DNA from 2 places in the Arthrobacter sp. ASL1 genome. Region 2 is predicted to be linked to the other one. Evidence: riboswitches for the same ligand, from Rfam matches in the RefSeq annotation. Region 2 holds a riboswitch; the other holds the start of a gene.
The links. A riboswitch is a leader RNA that binds a small molecule or an ion and turns the genes downstream of it on or off. The one in region 2 is predicted to bind S-adenosylmethionine.

Region 1: it holds a riboswitch for S-adenosylmethionine, as region 2 does, so the genes downstream of both, AC1MEQ_RS10170 (acyl-CoA dehydrogenase family protein) here and AC1MEQ_RS05995 (hypothetical protein) in region 2, are expected to answer to the same signal.

What each region holds. Positions count from the first base shown of each region.
Region 1 covers NZ_CM155284.1:2,159,846-2,163,397, forward strand. The annotation lists gene AC1MEQ_RS10165 (LLM class flavin-dependent oxidoreductase) at 1-180, opposite strand, end outside; gene AC1MEQ_RS10170 (acyl-CoA dehydrogenase family protein) at 177-1,442, opposite strand; SAM riboswitch class I at 1,451-1,550, opposite strand; gene acs (acetate--CoA ligase) at 1,919-3,552, shown strand, end outside.
Region 2 covers NZ_CM155284.1:1,261,624-1,265,175, forward strand. The annotation lists gene AC1MEQ_RS05985 (SdpI family protein) at 1-342, opposite strand, end outside; gene AC1MEQ_RS05990 (siderophore-interacting protein) at 408-1,274, opposite strand; SAM riboswitch class IV at 1,418-1,534, shown strand; gene AC1MEQ_RS05995 (hypothetical protein) at 1,546-2,013, shown strand; gene AC1MEQ_RS06000 (MGDG synthase family glycosyltransferase) at 2,183-3,552, shown strand, end outside.

The sequences.
Region 1 (3,552 bases), 900 kb from region 2:
GAAGAGTCCGTCGAACAGCCCCTTCTCGAGCGTCTTGGCCAGTTCGGTCCAATAGCCGAGCTGCTTGTAGCGCCAGGCCTGGTCCTGCGGGTGGCGCCACAGGCCGGGCGACTGGTGGACCACGCAGTTCATGTCGAACGCGTTGAGACGGACGTAGCGGCGTTCCGGTGTGGTGCTCATTGTTCTCCTTCGGGGGTCTTGAGGTCACCGACGGCGCTGAGCTTGCGCGGCGCCGTGGCGTTGACCTCGTAGTCGCCGACGATGCGGGACTTGTACATGGCGGGGTTGTGCGTGGCAACCGTGCGCGCGTTGCGCCAGTGGCGGTCGAGGTTGCAGCGGGTGGAGGTCGAGGAGGCGCCGAGCCCGTCGAAGAGCGCGGTGGCGGCGCCCAGGACGAGCGGCTGGACGGCTGACTGTGCCCGGTTGGCCGCCAGCTCGCAGACCGCGTACTGCTCGGCGGCGCTGAGCCCGGGCTGGCCGATGGCCGTCTCGAGCTCTGCAGTGGCGGCCAGCACGATGGAGTCCACCGCGAAAGTGGTCGCGGAGATCTCCCCGATGACCTGCAGCACCTGCGGCTCGTGCCGGGAGGCCAGGCCGGTGCCGGTGCTGAACGCCCGGGTGCGCAGCTGGGTGTGGGTGCGGGCGTCGGCGAGCACGGCGCGGGCGATCCCGGCCTGGACGGCCAGCAGGACCAGCTGGAAGACTGCCGATTCGGGGTGGATTTCCAGCACTGCCGGATCGAGCAGGGTGTCGACGGGGACGCGGGTGAACCGGGTGGATCCGGTGCCGGTGAGCTGCTGGCCGAACCCGTCCCAATCATCGAAGATCTGCACTGCCGAATGCCTGGTGGAGACCACGGCGACGTGCCGGCCGGGCACCCCCGGTGCGGTGGCTGTGACCGCGACCCAATCGGCGAAGATCGTCCCGGTGCAGTAGTACTTCTCCCCCGTCAGCAGCCACCCGGTCCCGGTCGGCTCGACGACGGTGTTCAGTTGGCCGAGGTCGTTGCCGCCGCGCTCGGTGTAGGCGTTGCCGACGATCTGTCCGGCCACGAAACGGGCGAACCAGCGGGCCTTCACGGAGGCGTCCTCGAGCAGGAGCACGGATTCGACGAACCCGATATGCGAGCGCAGCAGCTGGGCGATCTGCGAATCGGCTTCCGCCAGCTCGATCAGCAGCCGGAAGGAGTCCAGCAACGAGGCTCCGAACCCGCCGGCCTCGCGCGGCACCCGCAGGGCACCGAAGCGTGCCTGGTTCAGCCAGCCCACTTGTTCGATCGGCAGGATCCTGCCGGCGTCGCGGTCTGCGGCACCCTCGGCGATGCGGGCGAACACGGGGCGGAAGATCGCGGCGAGTTCGTCGTAGCGGGCATCGGCGGGTACCCCGGGGGTCAGTTTGAGCAAATGGCGGGGGGCCACGTCCTCGATCGGCACGGCAGACATTGAAGATCACTCCATCGGTTCCGGCGTGAGCACCTTCCTCCCGGGTGAATCGGGAAGGGGTTGCTGCGGCGTCATCGAGCCAGATCTCTCGGCCGCTCTGGATGGTTACTGGTTCCATTGGGCCACACGAAGGCCCCCGATGCCAACCGCACCTCCCCCGTGGCGTCCCGGCGCATGCCCCCGGACGCAGCCGCCCAGCCACCCGCGCGCATCGAACGATGGCGGTGATTTCGGGGTTTTTCGCGATAAATGTTCAACGACAACACCCCCGGCGCGTGCCGGATGAAATATTTCGCAACGCGTCACGGAAGTTGCCCCTCCGGCGGCCGGTGGGCTTCAGTGGAGGGGAACCCATCCCGAGCGGCCGAGAGACGTGGCTCCGTGACGCCGCAGCAACCATGCGGGAAGGCGCAGCACCCCCGGGTGCGGCGGCTTCCGGCACAGGTGCTTCCGCCATGACCGATGGAGCTGATTTCATGCGCACTGCCCCCGCTCAGACAACCGCCACCCCCGACCTGGCCGACGTCGGACCCGACACGGTCTTCGCCACCGAGTCCGAGCGCCTCGACTTCTGGGCCGCCGCCGCCGCCCGGCTCGAGTGGGCCGAACCCTGGCACACCACCCACCGCGCCACCCCCGTAGACCCGCAGGCCCGCCGCGGCCCCGAACTGCGCTGGTTCGAGGGCGGGAAGCTGAACGCCGCCGTGAACTGCGCCGACCGGCACGTCGCCGCCGGCCGCGGCGACAAGGTCGCCCTGCATTTCGAGGGCGAGCCCGGGGACCGCCGCACGGTCACCTACACGGAGCTGACCGAACTCGTCTCCCAGGCCGCCAACGCCCTGACCGCCCTGGGCATCGAAGCAGGCGACCGCGTCGTCATCTACCTGCCGGTGCTCGTGGAGACCATCGTCATCACGCTGGCCTGCGCCCGTATCGGCGCCGTGCACTCGCTGGTCTTCGGCGGCTTCTCCGCCGAGGCGCTGCGGTTCCGGGTCGAGGACACCGGCGCCAAGCTGCTGGTCACCACCGACGGCCAGTTCCGCCGCGGCACCGCGGTCCCGGTGAAGGACAACGCCGACACCGCCGTGGCCGGTGACAACGCGATCGAGCACGTGCTCGTCATCCGCCGCACCGGCTCCGACATCGCCTGGACGCCGGGCCGGGACCTCTGGTGGCACGAGGTCGTCGAAACCCAGCCACGCACCCACGCCGCCGAGGCGTTCGACGCCGAGACGCCGCTGTTCATCATGTACACCTCGGGGACCACCGGAAAGCCCAAGGGCCTGGTGCACACGACCGGCGGCTACCTCACCCAGGCCTCCTGGAGCCACGAGTTCCTCTTCTCCAACCCGGACCCGGCCCGCCGCGACGCCGACGTCCACTGGTGCACCGCCGACCTGGCCTGGGTCACCGCCCACACCTACGAGATCTACGGCCCGCTGTCCAACGGCGTCACGCAGGTCATCTACGAGGGCGTGCCCAACGCCCCGCATCCGGGCCGGCATTTCGAGATCATCGAACGCTACTCCGTGACCAGCTACTACACCGCCCCCACCCTGGTGCGCTCGCTGATGGGCTGGTTCCCCGACGGCATCCCGACCGAGCATGACCTCTCGTCCATCCGCCTGGCCGGCACCGTCGGCGAGGCGGTGAACCCCGAGGCCTGGCGTTGGCTGCGCACCCAGGTCGGCCGCGATTCCCTGGTCCCCGGCGACCCGGACGCCGGCATCCCGATGGTCGACACGTGGTGGCAGTCCGAGACCGGGGCCACGATCCTCTCCCCCCGCCAGTCCGACACCGTCTTCAAGCCCGGCTGCGGCACCCGCGCGCTGCCCGGGGTCTCCACCGACATCGTGGACGACGCCGGTGCCCGGGTCCCGGCGCAGGTCCAGGGCAACATCGTACTCACCTCCACCGGTCCGGCAATGGCGCGCACCGTGTGGGGCAACCCGGAGCGCTACTTCACCAGCTACTGGGAGAAGTACGCGGCCCAGGGCTGGTTTCTGGCCGGTGATGGCGCCAAGTACGACGACGACGGCGACATCTGGATCCTGGGCCGCACCGACGACGCGCTGAACGTCTCGGGACACCTGCTCTCCACGATCGAGAT
Region 2 (3,552 bases):
TTGACCGGCCAGGACCGAACGTGCTGCCCGGGAACCGACAACAGAGCCGACGATGACGCCGACCATCAACAGGGCCACGGACAGGACCACCAGGAGCGTGTGCTCGGACTCCGAACCGCCGAAGAACACCGGTGCCAAGCAGATAACGGCGGCAACGCAACCGATGATCGTCGGGGTCCGCGCTGCCCGATGCCCCGCCAGCCAGGTCTGTTCGTTGGCCATCATGGTCGACGTGCGGATCCCTGCCACCGGGTTGACGCCGATGCGTCCATTGGCGCATCCCACCACCACCACGGCAAGCCCGACATAGACAACCAGCAGAACCACCGAAGAAACGATCATCCACCTACCCTAGCGAGTCCATTCCGTGCGTTGCGGGTTCGGAGCCGAGGCCGGCAAATCCCGGGTCAGCCGCGGACGGCGTTCTGGACACCGGATTCGTCGGGGAAGATCTGCCCGATCGGTTCGCGCTTCTCCGCCTGGAACGTCTCCTCGGCCCGGCCGAACGCCCAATACGCGGAGAGCGAGAGCGCCTTGCGGTCCACGCCCTTCTCGTCCGCGAGGTAACGGCGCAGCGCCTTGACCATCTCGCGCTCACCGTGGGCGAAGACCTGTACCTCGCCGTCGTGCCAAGGGCCGGCCATGACGGCTGCGGCCAGCCTGGTGCTCTCCGGGGTGAACGGGCCGCCGCGGTGCAGCCAGTGCACGTTCATGCCCTTGGGGGCCTTGAACTTGACCTCGTCCTTCTCCTCGGCGACCTCGACGTAGACCTCGCCGACGGCGGAGCGGTCCATTGCCTCCAGCGCCGCGGCGATGGCCGGCAGCGCGGATTCGTCGCCGGCCAGCAGGTGCCATCCGGCCTCCGACGCCGGGCGGTACATCCCGCCGGGGCCGGAGAAGCAGACCAGGTCGCCGGGCTTGGCATGGTTCGCCCACGGTCCCGCAATGCCTTCCTCGCCGTGCACGACGAAGTCGATCTGCAGGGTCTGCGCGGCCTCATTCACGCTGCGCACGGTGTAGGTGCGACGCACCGGCATGCGCTCGGGCGGCAGCACGCTGCGCAGCTCGTCCAGATCATAGGGCGGGGTGAGGCCCAGGGCTGGATCGGCGAAGAGCAGCTTGACGTACTTGTCGGTGGCGTCCTTGTTGCGGAACGCGGCGAAGCCCTCGCCGCCCAGGGTCAGGCGGACCATGTGCTTGCCGATCTTGCGCCGGGTCACCACCTCCAGCACCACCAGCGGGCGCGGCGGCCGGGTAGTTGCGGGGACGGTCATTCGCGGATCACTCCTTCGGGCGCCGGGCACAACCCGGCTAAAGTCTTTCCCCCAGCCAATCCCACGCGGACGGCCAACGCAAACCGTGTACGCCATGGGCGAAGAAGTTACCCCGGGGGCCGGATCCGCTAGGCTGGTGAAAGCTTCACGAGCTGCGGCCACGCACGGGCTCCGACCCGGCCGTACACCAACCCCATGCTTCACGGGTGGTTCGGATGACGAAGCGGCCCGGCGCGCACGGTGTCGGGCAAGAGCACGCGAAAGGCACGCCATGGGCCACCTGTCCCGCACCCGCATCGAATCCGTTTGCCATTCCGGTACGCCCGGTCACCTGCCGCCTGCACCGGCCACGCGCCCCGGGCTGCTCGCGGATGCCACCGGCTGGATTCCGGTCACCGTCTTTTTCGACCTGCCGGCCCAGTCGCTGACCATGGCCTGCCCGTCCGGGGCACGCTGGCACGGCCACCACCACGACGTCGGCGCACTCTGGGCGGCCGTGCGTCGCACCGTCCCGGCACCAGGGCACGACGCCGGTTCCCGGCTGCCGCTGGTGGGCTCGGCGGTCTGCCACTGGCATCCGGGCACCGGCGTCCTGGGACTGCCGGCCGATCCGCGTATCAGTGCCGGGCGGTCCTACGTGCAGCTGGTGCCCGGCCCGCTGGAACCGTGCCGGCTGGTGCACGATGCGCAGCTGGCGGCGGCGTTCGCGGCGGTTACAGGAATACCGGTTCGCCGATGAACTCCGCGAGCTCCGTGGCCCAGGTGCCCAGGTTGGGCTGACGTGGACGGTGGTGGGCCCATGGTGCAGACCCGGCCAAGTCGCCCAATTCCTGCCGGCCCTGTCGCGAATGGTATCCGCCAGTAGATGTGGATCGGTGGAAGATCATGCGGTCCGCTACTCTTTCCCCATGCGCAAGACGTCGGCACGGAGTTCCAACACCGCCGGGGGTGAGCGCGTGATGATCCTGTCCGCAGGGGTGGGATCGGGGCATAACAGCGCTGCGGCGGCAGTACAGCAGGCGTGCTCCGCACGCGCCGACATTTCCGAGGTGCAGGTGCTGGACGTGCTGCAGGTCAGTAGCGCGCTCTACCGAGACGTGTTGGGGAAGGGGTACTTCGTCCTGGTCGAGGGCCTGCCGTGGCTGGTCGAGTGGGGCTATGACGCGAGTGACCCGCCTTTCCGGCGCCGCGGCCCGATCGACCCCTGGACTCGGGTGAATGCCTTTCCGGTGGTCCGTGCGATCAAGCGGTTCCGACCGACGGCGATCGTGTGCACGCACTTCCTGCCGGCCCAGCTGCTGGCAACCCTGCTCCTTCGGGGCGTGATCGACGCCAAGACGGCTGTCGTCACGACGGACTACGACTTCCAAGGCCTGTGGCTGACGAGCGCGTTCCACCAGCTCTTCGTGGCCAGGGAAGAGGCGAGGATCGAGCTGACCGCGCTTGGTCTGCCGACCGACCGCATCACGGCCACGGGGATCCCCATCGCGGTGAAGCCGAACACAGCGCCCGCGCGCGACGCCAACGAGCCCCCGAAGCTGTTGATCTCCGCGGGGGCCAAAGGTGGTGACTACGCCGTCGCCGTGGTGCAGCAGACGCTGCACATGCGGTCCGCATTCACGGCCACGGTCGTGTGTGGACACGATGACGCGCTGCGTCGGCGCATCGAGCAGCTGGTGGAGCCTGCTGGCGACCGTTACCGCGTGATTGGCTTCACGGACAAGATGCCGGAACTGCTGCGTCGCGCCGATTTGTTCGTGGGCAAACCGGGCGGATTGACGGCGTCGGAGTGCATGGCGGCGGGGCTGCCCATGGTGTTGGTGAAACCTATCCCGGGTCAGGAGGTCCGAAACGGCGACTACCTGATGGAGCAGGGGGCCGCCGTTCGTTGCAACACCGCCGCAACGATCGGCTGGAAGATCGACGAGGTGCTCCGTGAGCCGGGCCGCCTGCGGCGGATGCAGGCGGCGGCGCGGAGAACCGGTCGTCCTGACGCAGCGGCGGACGTGCTGACTGGCCTGTTGGACGGGCCGTCCCGTCCTCTGGTCGTGACACGCGCGGCGCAGAGGACGATCCTCGCCGCGAGCGAGCAGCGCGTCGTCGCTTCCGACCTGAGGGGCCCCTCCTCGCTGGTCCGCCTGGTCGATCAGGTTGTGGGTAGTACGGTCGCCCTGCTGCGTGCAGAGGAGCTGGGTGATCTGCAGAAGCGGCATGCGACTCTCAACGGGGGTCTGGTTCTGCGGCGGGACCCAGCGTCTCTGTCGCTCCGGTGGGAGTC